DNA from 4 places in the Dactylosporangium salmoneum genome. Region 4 is predicted to be linked to each of the others. Evidence: riboswitches for the same ligand, from Rfam matches in the RefSeq annotation. Region 4 holds a riboswitch; each other region holds the start of a gene.
What was found. A riboswitch is a leader RNA that binds a small molecule or an ion and turns the genes downstream of it on or off. The one in region 4 is predicted to bind cobalamin.

Region 1 (4,735 bases), on a different contig from region 4:
AGAGCACGGGGCTGCCGGCCAAGAACGCCGTCGACGGCAACACCGGGACGCGCTGGGCCAGCGCGTGGACCGCGACGGCGTGGTTCCCGAGATCGCCGCCCACGGCACCTCGTACCTCATCGTCTCCGACGGCAAGCACCCGAATGACGCCGCGATCTACCTGGACGCGGTGACGCTGTACGGCATCCTCTTCCGCGTGTCGCCGCGCGGCGCCCCGGCCCTGTACGCGGCCGCGGCGACGGCCACCGAGCTGCAGAACACGGCGGCCGCGGCGATCGGTTACTGAGCCACAGAACACCGCGGCCGCGACGCTCGGTTACTGACCGTGACATCGGGCCGCAGATCCGGATGTCCGCATTGCCGATTGAGCGAGGCCCGGTTCCCGGCCGGGCCTTCGCCCCGCGTCCTGTCACAGCGCAATCGGCCGGTAGCTCAGCGCCACGTCAATGACAGCCTCGGGTGCGGGCCCGGTTTCCCGGCCGACCCTCCCCCCGCGTCCCGTCACAGCGCAATCGGCCGGTAGCTCAGCGCCACGTCGATGACGGCCTCGGCTCCGGGCCCGGTTTTCCGGCCGGGCCTCGCCCCGCGCCCCGTCACAGCGCAATCGGGCGGTAGCTCAGCGCCGCATCGACGACGGCCTCGGGTGACGCGTCGGCCAGCTCCGCCGGCGGATGAAAGATCAGGTCGGTGACCCGAGGGTGCGGGACGTTGGTGATCAGCAGGAGCACGTAGTAGTCCACGTCGTCGCCGGCCGCCTGTATCCGGCCGACAATCTCGATCAGCTCGTCGCGGGTGACGTCGGCGACCTTCGGAAATGCCGGCCGGGCGGCCTCAAGCGCGAAGTCCTCGACGTCGCGCGACGTCCAGTACGTGCGGAAGTCGTCGGTGGCGTAGCCATGGCCGGTTCCGGCGTTGAACGCGGCGATCGCGGCGTCCGCCGGCTCGCCGCGTTCCAGCAGCTCTTCGATGGTTTCGATGGCGGCACACAGCTCGGCCACGCGCTCGGGTGCGACCGGCGGCGGGCAGAGTTCGGGACGCAGCTCCATCCGGGCATTGTTCCCGGCGGGGCGCTGCGCTCCAACGCCGCCGCGGCGTCAGCGGGCCAGGCGCAGGCGCCACCGCAGCGTCAGCGGGCCAAGCGCAGGCGCCACCGCAGCGTCAGCGGGCCAGACGCAGGCGCCACCGCAGCGTCAGCGGGCCAAGCGCAGGCGCCACCGCAGCGCCAGCGGGCCAAGCGCAGGCGCCACCGCAGCGCCAGCGGGCCAAGCGCAGGCGCCACCGCAGCGCCAGCGGGCCAAGCGCAGGCGCCACCGCAGCGCCAGCGGGCCAAGCGCAGGCGCCACCGCAGCGTCAGTGCGTCAGGCGCAGGCGCCGCCGCGGGATCCGGTGGCCGGCGACGAGGGCCGATTTGACGGCCAGGCCGGCGATGAACGCGCTGATCGCCAGGATGACGATCCAGGACCAGATCCGGTACCCGGGCGCGCGTGCGTAGTCGATCCAGTGCAGCGTGAAGGTGGCGACGGCGGCGTACGGGAAGGCGAACGCCCAGAATCCGAGCGAGAAGGACAGCTTGCGGTACAACCCGAGGAGCCGTAGCTGGACGATGACCGCGAGTAGCGTGTACCCGCCCAGCGCGTAGGCGACGGCGTCGACCGTGCCGTGCGTGACGGCCAGGTAGGCCAGGCCGGCGAGGGCGGGCGGTGCCACCTCGATCGCCAGGGTCGGGCGCATCGGCGCGGGCAGCAGCCCCCGCAGGTACAGCCGGGACACGATGATCGCCTCGAGGACCAGCCACGACACCAGGCCGAGGCCGAAGAACGTCTGGGCCAGGCCGGACCAGCCGGCCAGGGCGGCGCCGATCGCCGCGATGAGGCCGCCCGCGACGGCGGGCAGCACGTACCCGGGGTGCAGGTGCTCCGGCTGGATGCCCTCGATGATCCACTGGCCGGTCATCCAGCCGGCCAGGGCGATCGTGATGACGGTGAACACCCCCAGCAGCCAGCGGCCGGCGGCCGGGCTGTCCGGCAGCAGGCCGATCGCGAGGAGCATGCCGACGATCGGGATCAGCGACACGAACGGCCCCATCACCGGGTGAGCCAGTTCGCCGCGCCAGCCCCCGGGCCGGCGCGGCACCTGCGCGACGTAGCCGGCCAGCAGCGCCAGCCAGACCAGGGCCGTGATGACGAACAGGATGTCGGACACGAGCGCCGGGGCCAGCCCCACCTGCGCGGCGTACCGCCAGCCGACCGCGAGGCCGGCCAGACCGTACGCGATGCCGAAGAGGTTCGGGGTGATACCGGCGTGCGAGCCGGTCGTCGGCGTGCTCATGCGGTCCCCCACGAAAGGTTCGACAGTCGGGCTGGGCGTGTCTACCCGAAATCGTCCCGGTATCCCGCGCCTATCCGCGCCGCTCGGCCCGGCCGGCCCGCGTGTCGCGATCGCCACAAGCCGGCGGGTGGGATTGACGGCGGCGCATCGCATCGACAGACTGACGGTCACAACAACATAGCCGTGCGTTGATGGGGGAAGTCCGGTCGAAATCCGGCGCTGGCCCGCAACGGTAGGCGACGAGCACCTTGACGCTCGTCGTGAGCCCGAGTACCCGTCCGCGTGCGTGGTTCCTGCACCTCCCTACCCGTCGTGGCCCACGGGTCGGAGCCACCGGGCGTGCTCCCGGTTTCTCTCGACTGCCAGGGCCGGAGAGGCCCGCCCACATGGCTGTCCACCGGCACCGCGTACGAACCCTGCTCGCCGGGGCGCTCGCCGCCCTCGCGCTGACCACCCTCGCCGCCACCCCGGCGGCCGCCAGCACGCCGACGCTCGACCGGCCCGCCGCCGCCTCCGGATGGCTGGCCCGGCAGATGGTCGACGGGGAGCGGTTCGAGGTCGTCTTCGACGGCGTCGCCTACCCCGACCAGGGCCTCACCATCGACGCGATCCTCGCGTTCGCGGCGACCAAGGTCGCCGGCGCCAGCGCGGCCAGGGCGACCGCGTGGCTGGCCCGGCCGGAGGTCCTTACCGGGTACATCGGCGACGGCACCGAGGCCTACGCGGGCGCCACCGCCAAACTGGCCCTCGCCGTGCAGATCCGCGGCGGCAACCCGGCCGCGTTCGGCGGCGTCGACCTCGTCGCCCGGCTGCGCGGGCTGCAGGCGCCGTCGGGCCGGTTCTCCGACCGGTCCGCGTTCGGCGACTACAGCAACCAGTTCACCCAGGCATTCGCGCTGCTCGCCCTGAGCCGCACCCCGGCCGGAGCGCCCGCCACGGGCGCGGCCTACCTGGCCGGCACCCGCTGCCCGGACGGCGGCTACCCGCTCTACTTCGACCAGCCCACCTGCGCCAGTGACGTCGACGCCACCGCCCTCGCGGTGCAGGCGCTCCTCGCCGCACACCGCCCGGCCGACGCCGCCCCGGCGATCGCGTGGCTGGTGTCGGTGCAGGCGGGCGACGGGTCGTTCACCGACGGCGCCGGCACCGTGAACGCCAACAGCACCGGCCTGGCCGCACAGGCCCTCGCCGTCGCCGGGCGCCCCCTCGCCTGGCTCAAGGCCCGCGGCTTCCTGCTCACCCTGCAGGTGCGCTGCACGGACCCGGCCCCGAACCGCGGCGCGATCGCCTACACCCCGGCCGGTTTCGACCCCGCCACGGCCGTGCGGGCCACCGCCCAGGCGGTGCCCGGCCTCACCGGCGCCGGCCTCGCCACGCTGACCGCGGCCGGGTCCAGGCCCGCCGCGCCGGTGCTCGCCTGCCCGTGACCGCCACCGTCCACACTGGAGGAACGATGACGTCCGCCCTGCGACGCACGCTGTCCACCGCCCTCGCTTCGCTCGCCGCCGTCGGCGCGCTCGTGCTCGCCGAGCCGGCTCCCCTCGCGGCGCACGCCGCCGCCTGCTCCCCCGGGACGGGCGTGACGGTCGTGGTCGACTTCGGTTCCCTCGGCGGCGGCGTGGTCACCGGCTGCTACGCCGGCGACCCGGCCACCGGCCTCGCGGCCCTGACCGGGTCCGGGTTCACCGTCGCCGGCACCCAGCGGTGGGGCCTGGCGTTCGTGTGCCGGATCAACGGCATGCCCACCGCGGCGACCGAGCCGTGCGTCAACACCCCGCCGGCCACGGCGTACTGGTCGTACTGGCACGCCACCCCCGGCGGCGCATGGACCTACAGCTCGAGCGGCGCGTCGTCGTACAACCCGGCCATCGGCACCGTCGAGGGCTGGCGCTTCGGCTCCGGCCAGCAGCCCTCCATCACCGCTCCCTGACGCCCCCGGCCCGGTGTGGTGCCACGTCCGCGGCGCCGCACCGGGCCCCATCGGAAGGCCCCTCATGCGTCCCCGCACGTACCGCGCCACCGCCGCCGCGCTCGCCGCCACCGTCGTGACCGGCGTCGCCGCCGTGACCGCCGTGGCCGCTCCGAGCCCCGCCCACCTGGCCGCGGGCCAAAACGCCGCGACGTGGCTCACCACCCAGCTCGAGGACGGGGTGCTGACCAACTTCGGCATGCCCGACATCGGCCTGACCATCGACGCGCTGCTCGCCCTGAAGGCGACCGGCGTCGCCCCGGCCACCGCGGACACGGTCGCCGACCGGGTCGCCGCGAACGCGGCCGCGTTCAGCTACTACGAGATCGACTACGACTCCGACGGCGACCTCGACCGGATCGTCGACGCCGGCTCCACCGCGAAGCTGCTCGTCGCCGCCACCGCCGCCGGCCGCGACCCGAAACACTTCGGCGGCCT
Region 2 (4,735 bases), on a different contig from region 4:
GGCCGAGAGCCGGGAAGCGATGACGTCCCACGGCTTGAGCCGGTCGGACAGCGACAGCACGCAGAAGTCGTGCCCGAGTGGCGCCCCGGCCCGGCTGGCCACCGCCTGGGCCGCGGTGAGCCCCGGCAGCACGCGGACGGGCACGTCCTTCCAGCGCGGCTCCGCGGCGACCTCCAGCACGGCCGCCGCCATGGCGAAGACGCCGGGGTCCCCGGAGGACACGACGGCCACCCGCCGCCCGTTCTTGGCCAGGGAGAGCGCGAACTCGGCCCGCTCCTCCTCGACCCGGTTGTCCGAGGCGTGCCGCCGCTGCCGGGGGTTGACCGGAACCCGGTCCAGGTACGGCTTGTACCCCACCAGGTCGTCGGCGGCGGCGAGCGCGGCCTGGGCCTGCGGGGTGAGCCAGTCCCGCCCGGCCGGTCCGAGGCCGACGACCACGACCTCCCCGGCGGCCGGCGAAGGCGGGGCCGCCGCGAGGGCGGCCGCGGTCTCGTCGTGGACCTTCGACGGCAGCAGGGCGAGGGAGAAGTACGGCACGGTCGACGGATCAACGCCGGCCAGTGGCGCGGTGCGCTGCCCGCCGGTGGTGGCCCGCTCGACGTACCAGGCGTCCTGCAGCCGCCCGGCCTGCTCGAGCGCGGATCGGACGTTGCCGAACGTGCGGCCCAGCTTCAGGATCGCGGCCGAGTCGGTGGCGGCCAGCCGCGCGGCCAGCTCGTCCGGGGGCAGGGTGCCGGGCAGCACGGTGAGCACCTCGTCGCGCTCCACCAGCGGGCGGCCCAGCACGGCCGAGGCGCCGGAGACGGAGGTCACGCCGGGGACGACGGACGTGCGGTACCGCTGCGAGAGTCTCTTGTGCATGTGCATGTAGGAGCCGTAGAACAGCGGGTCGCCCTCGCACAGCACGACGACGTCGCGGCCGGCGTCCAGGTGGGCGGCGAGGCGGGCGGCCCAGGCGTCGTAGTGCTCCTCGATGACCGCGCGGTAGTCCGGGGTGTCCTCGGTGGTCACCGGGTAGACGAGGGCCTCCTCGATCTGCTCCGGGCGCAGGTACGGCGCGGCGATCGTGCGGGCGATGCTGCGGCCGTGGCGGGCGCTGTGGTAGGCCACCACCGGGGCGGCGGCGACGATCCGGGCCGCCTTGACCGTCACCAGCTCGGGGTCGCCGGGGCCGAGCCCGACGCCGTAGAGGCTCCCGCTGTCCACTGTGGTCATTCCTTCTCGTCCGCGATCGCGTTGACGGCGGCGGCCGTCATCGCGCTGCCGCCCCGGCGGCCGTGCACGACCAGGTACTCCAGGTCCGACCCGGCCAGGGCCAGTTTCGACTCGGCGGCGCCGATGAAGCCGACCGGGATGCCGAGCACCGCGGCCGGGCGGCCGGCGCCCTCGGCGACCATCTCCAGCAGCCGGAAGAGCGCGGTCGGGGCGTTGCCGATGGCCACGACGGCGCCGTCGAGGCGGCCCCGCCACAGCTCGAGCGCCGCCGCGCTGCGGGTGGTGGCGAGGCGCGCGGCGAGCTGCGGTACACCCGGATCCCGCAGCGTGCAGATGACCTCGTTGTCCCGGGGGAGCCGGGCGCGGGTGACCCCGGAGGCGACCATCTCGGCGTCGCAGAGGATCGGCGCACCGGCCCGCAGCGCGGCCCGGGCGGCGGCGACCACGCCGGGGGAGTGCCCGACGTCGGCCGGCAGGTCCACCATCCCGCAGGCGTGGATCATGCGCACGGTCACCTGGGCCACGTCGGCAGGCAGCGCGGACAGGTCGGCCTCGGCCCGGATCGTGGCGAACGAGCGGCGGTAGATCTCCGCGCCGTCGCGGATGTAGTCCGTCATACGACCGCGCTCCGGTACCCCTGCGGCGTCGCCACCATCTCCACGTGCCTTCCCTTCGGCGCGCCGCAGCGCCGCTCGCAGCCGGCCCAGTGGACCGGAAGTCCGCCGGGGTCCCGCGGCCGGGCGTCCGCGCGGACATCGGCCAGTGCCTTGGCGCAGCCCGGCCGCCCGGCGCACGCCGTCACCCCGGTCCACGGAGAGGGATCAGAATCCGGCATCGGTACGCCCGGCAGCACGACGGTCCGCCAAGGCGTGACAATGATCTCCTTCGCGGCATCCTCGAACCGCAATGCGGGCGTGAGGAGCCCGAGCGGCACGACAACCCCTGGCGGCGGACCGGCGAACACGGGCAGATCGCACAGGTCGACGGAAGCGCGCAGCCGGTGGGCCACCCGCGCCGGACCGTCGCGCAGCTCGGCCAGCCGCCACGCCTGCGACTCCTGCGCGACCCGCTCGGCCAGGAATGCCAGAGCGGCCGCCACCAGCAAGGACGCGCCCCCGGTGGCGGTGGTCGGCAGACCCGCGAGCACCAGGCGGCCGCCGTGCAGCCCCACGTCCCCGAGCAGCGGCGTCACGTCCCCGCGCCCGTCGTCGATCGTGGCCAGGAACCGCCCTGGCAGGTCGGCCAGCGCGGGTGTCGCGCACAGCAACGCGTCGAACTCGCGGACGAGCCCTCGCACATCGCCGAGCGGGCTGGCGATGATGTTGCGCACCCGCTCGTGGGTCGCCGACGGCAGGAGCCCGGCCGCCGCCAGCCGCTCGCCCAGCTCGATCTCCGCGCCCGGGCGCAGGCCGCGGACCTGCACGTTCGCCCGCGAGGTGAGCTCCAGCACCGGGTCGCCCAGCTCGGCCGCGGCGGCCCGCAGCACGCCCAGCTGATCCGCGGTGAGCAGCCCGCCGGGCAGCCGGACCCGGGCCAGGCCGCCGTCCGCGGCGGCGTGCACCTGCACGGCGCCGGGGCACCGGTCGGGGGCGTCGCGTTCGCTGGGAGGCTGCACGGGGCGGATACTACCTGCGCTTGACTCGGCGGCGGCCGGTCAAGGAGAGTTGGCGACGCTGTACACAGCAACGGCGACGTGTGGAGGAACCCGGTGCGAGTCCGGGGCGGTCCCGCCACTGTGACCGGGAACGAGCCTCCAGCGCCGATCCGGAAGTCAGGAACTCCTCCGCCGCCGGAACCCACCCACCGACTTGGGGCGCGGACCCCGAGGGAGGACCCCGGCGTGATCCTGCTGCTGTCGACGTCCGACACCGACCTGCTCAGCGCCCGCGCGAGCGGCGCCGAATACCGGCTGGCCAACCCGTCCCGCACCGCCGTGGAGGACCTGCCGGGGCTGGCCGAGGGCGCCGAGCTGATCGTCGTGCGCTTCCTCGGGGCGTACCGCGACTGGGCCGACGGCCTCGACGCGCTCCTGGCCACCGGCCGCCCGGTGGTGATCCTCGGCGGCGAGCAGGCCCCCGACGCCGAGCTGATGAGCCACTCCACGGTGCCGGCCGGCCTCGCCGCCCAGGCCCACGCCTACCTCGCCTTCGGCGGCCCGGCCAACCTCGCCGAGCTGCACCGGTTCCTGTCCGACACCGTGCTGCTGACCGGCCACGGCTTCGCCCCGCCGGTGGAGACGCCGGCCTGGGGCGTGCTCGAGCGCGAGGCGGCCGCGACCGGCGGCCCGACGGTGGCGGTCATCTACTACCGGGCCCACCACGTGTCCGGCAACACCGCGTTCGTCGAGCGGCTGTGCGACGCGATCGAGGCCGAGGGCGCCAACGCGCTGCCGGTCTTCGCCGCCTCCCTGCGCACCGCCCCGCCGGAGCTGCTCGACACGCTGCGCCGGGCCGACGCGCTCGTCGTCACCGTGCTCGCGGCCGGCGGCACCCGCCCGGCCGACGCCCAGGCCGGCGGCGAGGACGAGGCCTGGGACGTCGGCGCCCTGGCCGCCCTCGACGTGCCGATTCTGCAGGGCCTGTGCCTGACCAGCAGCCGCGAGGGCTGGGACGGCAGCGACGACGGGCTCTCGCCGCTGGACACCGCCACGCAGGTCGCCATCCCGGAGTTCGACGGCCGGATCATCACCGTGCCGTTCTCGTTCAAGGAGATCGACGAGGACGGCCTCACCGTCTACGTCGCCGACCCCGAGCGGGCGGGGCGGGTGGCCGGGATCGCCGCCGCCCACGCCCGGCTGCGCGGCCTGGCCAACGCGGACAAGCGGATCGTGGTCATGCTCAGCGCGTACCCGACCAAGCACTCCCGCATCGGCAACGCCGTCGGCCTGGACACCCCGGCCAGCGTCGTGCGGCTGCTCGCCGCGTTGACCGAACGCGGGTACGACCTCGGCGAGGGCTTCCCGGCCGAGGGCGACGCGCTCATCCACGAGCTCATCGCGGCCGGCGGCCAGGACGTCAACTGGCTCACCGAGGAGCAGCTGAGCGGCAACCCGGTCCGGATCTCGGCCGAGCGGTACGCCGCCTGGTTCGCCACCCTGCCCGAGGACCTGCGGGCCGGCATGGAGCAGCACTGGGGCCCGGCCCCGGGCGAGCTCTTCGTCGACCCGGCCACCGGCGACATCGTGCTCGCCGCCCTGCGCCGCGGCAACGTCGTGGTCATGGTCCAGCCGCCGCGCGGCTTCGGCGAGAACCCGGTCGCCATCTACCACGACCCCGACCTGCCGCCGAGCCACCACTACCTGGCCGCGTACCGCTGGCTGGCCGACGAGTTCGGCGCCCACGCGGTCGTCCACGTCGGCAAGCACGGCAACCTGGAGTGGCTGCCGGGCAAGACGGTCGGCATGTCGGCCGGCTGCGGCGCCGACGCGGCCCTGGGCAACCTGCCGCTGGTCTACCCGTTCCTGGTCAACGACCCCGGCGAGGGCACCCAGGCCAAGCGCCGGGCCCACGCCACCCTCGTC
Region 3 (4,735 bases), on a different contig from region 4:
ACCTGCCGAGCTCGCCGACGCTGTTCAACTCCGGCACCCGGCACACCCAGATGTCCTCCTGCTTCCTCGTGGACTCCCCGCGCGACGAGCTCGACTCCATCTACGAGCGCTACCACCAGGTCGCGAAGCTGTCGAAGTTCTCCGGCGGCATCGGCATCTCCTGGTCCCGCGTGCGCGGGCGGGGCGCGCTGATCCGCGGTACCAACGGAAAATCCAACGGCATCGTGCCCTTCCTCAAGACGCTGGACGCCGGCGTCGCCGCGGTGAACCAGGGCGGCCGGCGCAAGGGCGCGGCCTGCGTCTACCTCGAGCCGTGGCACCCCGACATCGAGGAGTTCCTCGAGCTGCGCGACAACACCGGCGAGGACTCCCGGCGCACGCACAACCTCAACCTGGCCAACTGGATCCCGGACGAGTTCATGCGCCGCGTCGAGGCCGACGCCGACTGGTCACTCATCGACCCGTCCGACGCCCCGGAGCTGCCCGACCTGTTCGGCGCCGAGTTCGACGAGGCCTACCGGGCCGCGGAGAAGCATGCCGTGCGGACCGTCAAGGCCCGCGAGCTGTACGGCAAGATGATGCGCACCCTGGCCCAGACCGGCAACGGCTGGATGACCTTCAAGGACCGCTCCAACGCGCTGTCCAACCAGACCGGGGCGCCGGGCAACACGATCCACCTGTCGAACCTGTGCACCGAGATCCTCGAGGTGAACAGCGACGAGGAGACCGCGGTGTGCAACCTCGGCTCGATCAACCTCGGCGCGCACGTCACCGCCGAGGGCGTCGACTGGGAGCGGCTGCGCGAGACGGTGCGCACCGCCGTCGTCTTCCTCGACCGGGTCATCGACATCAACTACTACCCCTCGGCGCAGGCGGCCGCGTCCAACCCGCGCTGGCGGCCGGTCGGCCTCGGGCTCATGGGCCTGCAGGACGCGTTCTTCACGCTGCGGCTGCCGTTCGACTCGGCCGGGGCGCGCGAGCTGTCCACCCGCGTGCAGGAGGAGGTCCTGCTCACCGCCCTGGAGACCTCGGCCGGCCTCGCCGAGCGGTTCGGCCCGCATCCGGCGTTCGCCGAAACCCGCGCCGCCGGCGGCGTGCTGCACCCCGACCTGTGGGGCGCCGAACCGGCCGCGGATGAGCGGTGGACGGCCCTGCGGGCCCGCGTCGCCGAGCACGGGCTGCGCAACTCGCTGCTCGTCGCGATCGCCCCGACCGCCACGATCGCCTCGATCGCCGGGTGCTACGAGTGCATCGAGCCGCAGGTGTCCAACCTGTTCAAGCGCGAGACGATGTCGGGGGAGTTCCTGCAGATCAACACCTATCTCGTGCGGGAGCTCAAGGCCCGCGGGCTGTGGACCGCGGCGATCCGCGAGCAGGTCAAGCGGGCCGAGGGCTCCGTGCAGGGCATCGCCGAGCTGCCGGTGGACGTCCGGGAGCTGTACCGCACGGCGTGGGAGCTGCCGCAGCGGGCGCTCATCGACCTCGCCGCCGCCCGCGCGCCGTACATCGACCAGTCGCAGTCGCTCAACCTGTTCATGAGCGCCCCGACGATCGGCAAGCTGTCCTCGATGTACCTGCACGCCTGGAAGTCCGGCCTGAAGACCACGTACTACCTGCGCTCCCGCCCGGCCACCCGGATTCAGCAGGCCACCGTGTCCGTCACCCCGGCCGTCTCGCTCATCGCCCCGACCGAAGCCGTCGCCTGCTCCCTGGAAAACCCCGAATCGTGTGAGGCCTGCCAGTGACCACCATCCCCGAACCCCGCACCGCCGACGTGCGGCCCCTGCTGCTCGACCCGGGCATGGACCTGACGCTGCGGCCGATGCGGTACCCGCAGTTCTTCGACCGGTTCAAGGACGCCATCAAGAACACCTGGACCGTCGAGGAGGTCGATCTGCACTCCGACCTCGCCGACCTGCCGAAGCTGTCGCCGGCCGAGCGGCACCTCGTGTCCCGGCTGGTCGCGTTCTTCGCCACCGGCGACACGATCGTCGCCAACAACCTGGTGCTGAACCTGTACCAGCACGTGAACTCCCCGGAGGGCCGGCTCTACCTGTCGCGGCAGCTGTTCGAGGAGGCGGTGCACGTCCAGTTCTACCTCAACCTCCTCGACACCTACGTGCCCGACGAGCGGGAGCGGTTCGAGGCGTTCGCCGCGGTCGAGAACATTCCGTCGATCCGGCGCAAGGCCGAGTTCTGCTTCAAGTGGATCAACTCGATCTTCGAGCTGCGTGAGCTCAAGACCCGCGACGACCGCCGCGCCTTCCTGCTCAACCTGATCTGCTTCGCCGCCTGCATCGAGGGCCTGTTCTTCTACGGCGCCTTCGCCTACGTGTACTACCTACGCTCCCGCGGACTGCTGCACGGCCTCGCCTCGGGCACCAACTGGGTGTTCCGCGACGAGTCGATGCACATGGCGTTCGCCTTCGACGTCGTGGACACCGTGCGGGCCGAGGAGCCGGACCTGTTCGACGCCGAGATGGAGCGCCAGGTCCAGCAGATGCTGGCCGAGGCCGTCGACTGTGAGGTCCAGTTCGCCGCCGACCTGCTCGAGCAGGGCGTCTCCGGGATGTCGCTGACGGACATGCGCGAGTACCTGCAGCACGTCGCCGACCGGCGGCTGGCCGTGCTGGGCATCGCGCCGATGTACGGCAGCCGCAATCCGTTCGCGTTCATGGAGCTGCAGGACGTCCAGGAGCTGTCGAACTTCTTCGAACGGCGGGTCTCGGCCTACCAGGTCGGCGTCACCGGCACGGTCACCTTCGACGACGAGTTCTGACCGTTTCCCTCCGTTCGACGCGGCCCATACGATGGATGGCAGTGCTGGTACGCCCGGCCCGCAAGGGCCGGGCGTCGCAAGAGGGAACCCGGTGGGAGTCCGGGACTGCCCCGCAGCGGTGAGTGGGAACGAAAGCCGTCAACGAAGCACTGGGCCGCAAGGCCTGGGAAGCGACGGCCGGTAGGCACGAGCACGGCGCCTGCGAGTCCGAAGACCTGCCCGCACCGCGTGCACGGCCCCGTGCACGCCGCCGACGGCTGCGCGGGCTGGCCGGGCGAGCGCGGCGCTGTGCCGTGCCGTCCTTTCCTGCTGGTGGCCGTCGACCACCTCGAGGGAAGGAACGTCAGCCGTGCTACACGCCCTTCGGATCGAGCACCGTGCTCGGCTACCCGCGCATCGGGCCGGACCGCGAGCTCAAGCAGGCCGTCGAGGCGTACTGGGCCGGCCGCATCGACGCCGGCCAGCTGGAGCGCACCGCGGCCGGCCTGCGCGCCGACGTCTGGCGCGACCTGCACCGGGCCGGGCTCACCGCGGTGCCGTCGAACACGTCCTCGTACTACGACCAGGTGCTCGACGCCGCCGTCGCCGTCGGTGCGATCCCGGACCGGTTCCGCCGCCTCGGGCTGTCCCCGCTGGACACCTCCTTCGCCATGGCCCGGGGCACCGCCGAAGAGCCGGCCATGGAGCTGACCAAGTGGTTCAACACGAACTACCACTACCTGGTGCCGGAGATCGGCCCGGATACCGTGTTCGCGGCCGAACCGGAGAAGATCCTCGGCGAGTATGCGGAGGCCCTCGCCCTCGGCGTCACCACCCGCCCGGTGCTCATCGGCCCGGCCACCTTCCTGCTCCTGGCCAAGGGCGACAACCCGTTCGGCCGGCTCGGCGACCTCGTGACCGCCTATGCGGACCTGCTCACCAGCCTCGGCGACGCCGGCGTGCCCTGGGTGCAGCTGGACGAGCCCGCCTACTGCGCCGACCGCACCCAGGCCGAGATCGACGCGCTGCGCGCCACCTACACCTACCTCGGCGGCCTGCCACGCCGGCCGCGGATGTTCGTCGCCTCGTACTTCGGCGACCTCGGCGACGCCCTGCCGGCGCTGCTGCGCACGCCGGTCGAGGCGGTCGGCCTGGACCTGGTGGCCGGCCCCGGCGGCCTTCGCCGGCTTGCCGCCTGCGGGCCGATCCCCGGCAAGACCATCGTCGCCGGGCTCGTCGACGGCCGCAACGTCTGGCGCACCGACCTGCGGGCCGCGGCCGCGATCGGCGCGCAGCTCAAGGGCCTCGCCGACGACGTGGTCGTGTCCAGCTCGTGCTCGCTGCTGCACGTGCCGGCCGACCTTGCCGCCGAGACCTCGCTGGACGCACAGGTGAGAGCCCGGCTGGCGTTCGCCCGCCAGAAGGTCGACGAGGTCGTCCTGCTCGGCAGGGCGCTGCGCGACGGCGTCGCCACGCTGCCGGCGCGGCCCGGCCCGGCGCCGGCCGCCTGGCGCGACGACGCCGTCCGGGCCCGCCTGGAGGCGTTGCGACCGGAGCACACCTCCCGTGGCCCGTACCCGCAGCGCGCCGTCGCCCAGCAGGCCCGGCTCCGCCTGCCCGAGCTGCCGACCACCACCGTCGGCTCGTTCCCGCAGACCGACCAGCTGCGCCAGGCCCGGGCCGACAGGCGTGCGGGGCGTCTCGACCCGGCCGGCTACGCCGAGCGGATGCGGGCCGAGGTCGAGCACGTGATCCGCTTCCAGGAGCGGCTGGGCCTGGACGTGCTGGTGCACGGCGAGCCGGAGCGCAACGACATGGTGCAGTACTTCGGCGAGCAGCTGACCGGCTTCGCCGCCACCGAGCACGGCTGGGTCCAGTCCTACGGCTCCCGCTGCGTCCGCCCGCCGATCCTGCACGGTGACGTCGCCCGTCCCGGTCCGATGACCGTCGCGTGGTCCACCTACGCCCAGTCGCTCA
Region 4 (4,735 bases):
GCCGTCTCCTCGCCGACCTTCCACTTCGGGCTCTTCACGAACTGGAACACGGCGATGGGCCAGCCGGCGCTCCACGCGCGCAGCGCCATGCCGAACGCCGCCGTGGACTTGCCCTTGCCCTGCCCGGTGTGCACGGCCAGCACGTGCTGGCGGCGGCGCTGGCGGGTGGTGAGCCCGTCGTCGGGCACGTTCTCGACTCTTCCCTGCGGCAACTCAGGCTCCCAGGCTCGACAGCGGAATGCAGTCGGCGTCGAGCGCGGCGGCGAGGCGGCGCGCGAGGCCGAGGCGGATCGGGCCGGACTCGCAGTCGACGACGACGGCGGGCACCCCGGCCAGCAGCGGTACCACGCTCAGCGGGTCGGGCCCGCTGGTCGATCGCCCGTCGGTGACCACGACGAGCAGCGGCCGGCGGCGGGCATCGCGGCGCCGCTCGCCGTGCAGGGTCCGGGCGGCCTGGCGCAGACCGGCGGCCAGCGGGGTGCGGCCCCCGGTGCGCAGCTCGGCGAGGCGCAGGACGCCGACCTCGTGGCTGGCGGTGGGCTCCAGGACGAGCGCCGCGTCGTGCTGCCGGAAGCTGATCATCCCGACCTTGTCCCGCCGCTGGTACGCGTCGCGCAGCAACGACAGGATGGCGGTCTTCACCACGCTCATCCGCTGGCGGGCGGCCATGGAGCCGGACGCGTCGACGACGAACAGCACGAGGTTGGCCTCGCGGCCGACCTTGACCGCCTCGCGCACGTCCCTGGCCTCGGCGCGCCGGGCGCCGCGCAGCGCCGCCGCCCGGACCGTGTCCGGGACGTGGAGGCTGGTGAGCTTGCCGCCGAGCGGGGCGCGGCTGCGCACGACCCGCCCGTGCCGGGAGACGGCGGGCGAGCGGCGGCCGGCGTGCGCGCCCGCCTGGCGGTTGGCCCGCCCGGCGATGCTGAGGAGCTTCGGCTTGTACGGCAACCCCGCGAACGCCAGCGCACCGGGCGCCTCGACCCGCTGCCCGGGTTCCCCCTCTCCGCCCTCCGCAGGGTACGAGTCGGACGAATCCGATTTGCCCTGCGCGTCGAATTCGTCCGGAAGATCGGCATTCGGCGAGGGGCTAGGGGGCGGTGGGCCGGGCTGGGAGCCGTCGTCGACGTCTGGCCCGCTCTCCGCGCCGTCGGGGCCTCCGTCGCCGGGGCCGTCGCCGGGGCCGTCCGGACCGCCGCCGCCGTTGTCCGGGCCGGGATCGTCGTCGGGCTCGTCCGGGTTGGCCTCTGCGTTCAGTACCTCTTCCAAACGGTCTTTGTCGGCACCCGGCGGGTCCAGCGGATCCCGGCGGCGGCGGTGCGGCAGGGCGAGCCGCGCCGCGTCGCGCACGTCGTCCTTCGTGACCACGGTCCGGCCGTGCCACGCGGCCAGGGCCACCGCGGTCCGCGCGACGACGATGTCGGCCCGGAGGCCGTCCACGCGGTACGCCAGGCAGATCCGCGCGATCCGATCCAGCTCCCGGTCGGGCAGGGACACCGCGCCGAGGCGGCCCCGGGCTGTGGCGATGCGGGCGGCGAGCTCGGCGTCGGCCTCGACGTAGCGGGCGGCGAACGCGGCCGGGTCGGCCTCGTAGGCCAGCCGGCGGCGGACCACCTCTGCCCGCGGCGGCGCCTCCTGCGGGGCGGCCACCCCGACGACCAGCCCGAAGCGGTCGACCAGCTGAGGGCGGGGCTCGCCCTCCTCGGGGTTCATGGTGCCGACGAGCAGGAACCGGGCGGCGTGCTTGACCGACACGCCGTCGCGCTCCACGTGCGCGCGGCCCATGGCGGCGGCGTCGAGGAGCAGGTCGACGAGGTGGTCGGGCAGCAGGTTGACCTCGTCGACGTAGAGTACGCCCCGGTGGGCGGCGGCCAGCAGGCCCGGCTCGTAGGCCTTCACCCCGTCGCCGAGGGCGCGCTGCAGGTCCAGGGTGCCCACGACCCGGTCCTCGGTGGCGCCGACCGGCAGCTCGACGAGGGCGGAGCGGCGCCGCGCGGCGCCGCCTCCCGGCAGGTGCGGGCCGTCGGGGCACTCGGCGTCGGGCGCGGCCGGGTCGCAGGCGAAGCGGCAGCCGGTGACGACGTCGACCTCGGGCAGCAGCGCGGCCAGCGCCCGCACGACGGTGGACTTGGCGGTGCCCTTCTCGCCGCGCACGAGCACGCCGCCGATGGCCGGCGACACGGCGGTGAGCAGCAGCGCCAGGCGCAGGTCGGCCAGGCCGACGACGGCCGAGAACGGGTACGGCGGGGTCACGGGCACACTTCCCTTCGGCGGGTCCGCGCCCGCGAGGTGGCTGGGACTGCAGGGTTGGCTGCAGCGACAGCGGCCGGAGTCTCCTGACTCCCGGATCGCCGCCGGCCCCCGGCCTTCCGGCCGTGATCCGGCCGTGGCCCGTGCGCTGGGGGACGACTCCCCGGTCACAGTGGCGGGACCGTCCCGGAATCGCACCGGGTTCCTCCGCATACCGCTTCCGGTCATCGTGTCCCACCGGCCCCAGTACCGTCAACGTGACGAGGTGTGACCCTCACGATCCGCCCGCCGCTGCCGATGGGACGGGCATGCGGCGCTGGCCGGACCTGGCCGCCCAGGCGGTGGCCTGCCTCCTGCTGGTGGCGATCGCGCTGATCGCCGCCACTCCCCTGCGCCTGCCGACGCTCGCCCCGGAGACCGCGGTCGCCCCGCCGGGCACCCGGGCGATGTGGCTGTGGGAGCGCGACGACCCGCGGCCCGTGGTGGACTGGGCCACGGCCAACGGGGTGCGGGCGCTGTTCGCCTACTACGACCCCGCGGCCGGCGAGGCCGACCTGGCCCGCCTGCGCGAGCTGCAGCAACTGTGCGACGCGGCCGGGATCGCGCTCGACGCGCTCGGCGGCGAGCCGGACTGGACCACCGACCACGCGACCGCGCTGGCCTGGGCCGAGGGCGCGTCGGCCACGGGCCTGTTCCACGGCCTGCACATGGACGTGGAGCCCTACCTGCTGCCCGCCTGGAACACGGACCAGGCCGCACTGGTACCGCGGTTCCTCACGCTGCTGGACCGGGTCTCCTCGGCCACGGACCTGCCGCTGGAGCTGGACGTGCCGTTCTGGCTGCCCACGGTCGCGGTGCCGAGCGGCGGGGGCAACCTCGCCGACGCGGTGCTGGCCCGCGTCGACGGCGTCACGGTGATGAGCTACCGCAACACCGCCACCGGGGCCAACTCCATGGTCGGGGTGGCCGACGACCTGCTGCGCCGGGCCGGGAAGGTGGCCAAGCCGGTCCGCCTGGGCGCGGAGACGCAGCCGCTGGGCGACTGCGCGTACTGCAGCTTCCACGGCTCCACCGCCACCCAGCTGCACAGGACGCTCGCGGCGGTGGACTCGGCGGCGCAGCGGTACCCGGCGTTCGCGGGAATCGCGGTGCACCAGTACGACACCTGGATAGCGCTCACCGGCTAGCTCAACCACGCGCACGGGCCGCCGATCTGCCCTGGCGACACAAACATCCGGGAAGGACCCCTCCGATGCGCCGCTCTGCCTCCATCGCCCTCGCCGTCGCCGCCGGCGCGGCCGCCATCGTCCCCGCCGCGGCCCCGGCCTCGGCGGCCGTGCAGGACTTCGGCCTCGTCTCCCCGGTCCTGGCCTCGATGCTGCCCGGCCAGACCGGCTGGGTCAGCACCATGTGGGCGTCGGCCGGCGACGTCTGCGACGTCAAGATCACCGCGAGCGCCACCGGCGTGACGGTGAAGTACCCGTCGAACACCGGCACCTACTCGTCGCTGTCCAAGGGCGACGCGCTCGCCACGGGCCGCATGGACTACGCCGCGTTCAACCTCACCCTGCCGCAGAACACCCTGATCGGCGTGGTGCCGCTGACGCTCAACTACTCGTACACCACCAAGAACGCCGGCGCGACGACCTGCACCGGCGTCCAGCACTCCGGCAGCGCCCTCGCCACCATCGCCACCATCTCGCTCACCGGCGACGCCGTCGTGCAGAAGACCACCGCCATCACGGTGCCGAAGGCCACGCCGGTCTGGTCGCAGCTGAACTTCCACGCGCAGGGGACGGTCACCAACGTGCAGGTCACGGTCTCCGGCGGCCCGTCCGGCCTGGTCGTGTCGTACCCGGGCGAGCGCGCCTACAGCTCGCTCAACCAGGGCTCGACCCTGCTGGCCGGCTCCGACGACTACGCCGCCGTGAAGTTCGACGCGACCAACGTGCCGACCGGCGTCTACAAGCTCAAGGTCAAGGTCACGTACGGCAGCACCGTCGACACGAACGACCTGCTGCTGACCGTCTCGTAACGAGCCGGGGATCGGCCGGCCCGTCCGCGGGCCGGCCCCCCAGAGAGGCTGGCAAACCGATGATCCGCTCCCGTGCCCTGCTCGCCGTCGCCGCCCTGGCCCTGACGGCGGGCCTTTTCGCGTGCGGCGGCAAGTCCGGCTCCGACGCCCCGCAGGAGATCAAGGCGCCGGCGCCGGCCACGACCGGCCCGCTGACCGAGGAGCGCCGCGAGACGATCTTCCTCGACGCGACCGCCACCCACCTGTGCGCGATCCAGTCCCGCGTGTACACCGACCCGGGAGCCATGGCCTCGGCGTACGCGTCCCGGCCCATCTACACCGACCTCACCGACGCCCAGGTCGACGCCTTCCAGCAGCGGCTGATCAGCGACCCGTCCTTCGCCGAGCGGCTCACCGCGAAGATGAGGGTGGCCTGCGGTACCGCGGCATCGGCCTCTCCCACCGGCTGATCTC

Region 1: it holds a riboswitch for cobalamin, as region 4 does, so the genes downstream of both, ABD352_RS00100 (peptidase) here and ABD352_RS49405 (VWA domain-containing protein) in region 4, are expected to answer to the same signal.
Region 2: it holds a riboswitch for cobalamin, as region 4 does, so the genes downstream of both, cobN (cobaltochelatase subunit CobN) here and ABD352_RS49405 (VWA domain-containing protein) in region 4, are expected to answer to the same signal.
Region 3: it holds a riboswitch for cobalamin, as region 4 does, so the genes downstream of both, metE (5-methyltetrahydropteroyltriglutamate--homocysteine S-methyltransferase) here and ABD352_RS49405 (VWA domain-containing protein) in region 4, are expected to answer to the same signal.

The regions. Positions count from the first base shown of each region.
Region 1 covers NZ_BAAARV010000001.1:20,715-25,449, reverse strand. The annotation lists gene ABD352_RS00115 (hypothetical protein) at 80-286, shown strand; gene ABD352_RS00110 (hypothetical protein) at 594-1,046, opposite strand; gene ABD352_RS00105 (SLAC1 family transporter) at 1,351-2,328, opposite strand; cobalamin riboswitch at 2,476-2,624, shown strand; gene ABD352_RS00100 (peptidase) at 2,715-3,755, shown strand; gene ABD352_RS00095 (hypothetical protein) at 3,782-4,258, shown strand; gene ABD352_RS00090 (cell wall anchor protein) at 4,323-4,735, shown strand, end outside.
Region 2 covers NZ_BAAARV010000085.1:67,613-72,347, reverse strand. The annotation lists gene ABD352_RS43265 (precorrin-2 C(20)-methyltransferase) at 1-1,215, opposite strand, end outside; gene ABD352_RS43260 (precorrin-8X methylmutase) at 1,212-1,832, opposite strand; gene ABD352_RS43255 (precorrin-3B synthase) at 1,829-2,830, opposite strand; cobalamin riboswitch at 2,873-3,014, shown strand; gene cobN (cobaltochelatase subunit CobN) at 3,056-4,735, shown strand, end outside.
Region 3 covers NZ_BAAARV010000103.1:5,436-10,170, forward strand. The annotation lists gene ABD352_RS49275 (ribonucleoside-diphosphate reductase subunit alpha) at 1-1,745, shown strand, start outside; gene ABD352_RS49280 (ribonucleotide-diphosphate reductase subunit beta) at 1,802-2,779, shown strand; cobalamin riboswitch at 2,808-3,016, shown strand; gene metE (5-methyltetrahydropteroyltriglutamate--homocysteine S-methyltransferase) at 3,157-4,735, shown strand, end outside.
Region 4 covers NZ_BAAARV010000104.1:7,635-12,369, forward strand. The annotation lists gene cobO (cob(I)yrinic acid a,c-diamide adenosyltransferase) at 1-212, opposite strand, end outside; gene ABD352_RS49405 (VWA domain-containing protein) at 214-2,250, opposite strand; cobalamin riboswitch at 2,328-2,454, opposite strand; gene ABD352_RS49410 (hypothetical protein) at 2,556-3,434, shown strand; gene ABD352_RS49415 (hypothetical protein) at 3,500-4,282, shown strand; gene ABD352_RS49420 (hypothetical protein) at 4,342-4,731, shown strand.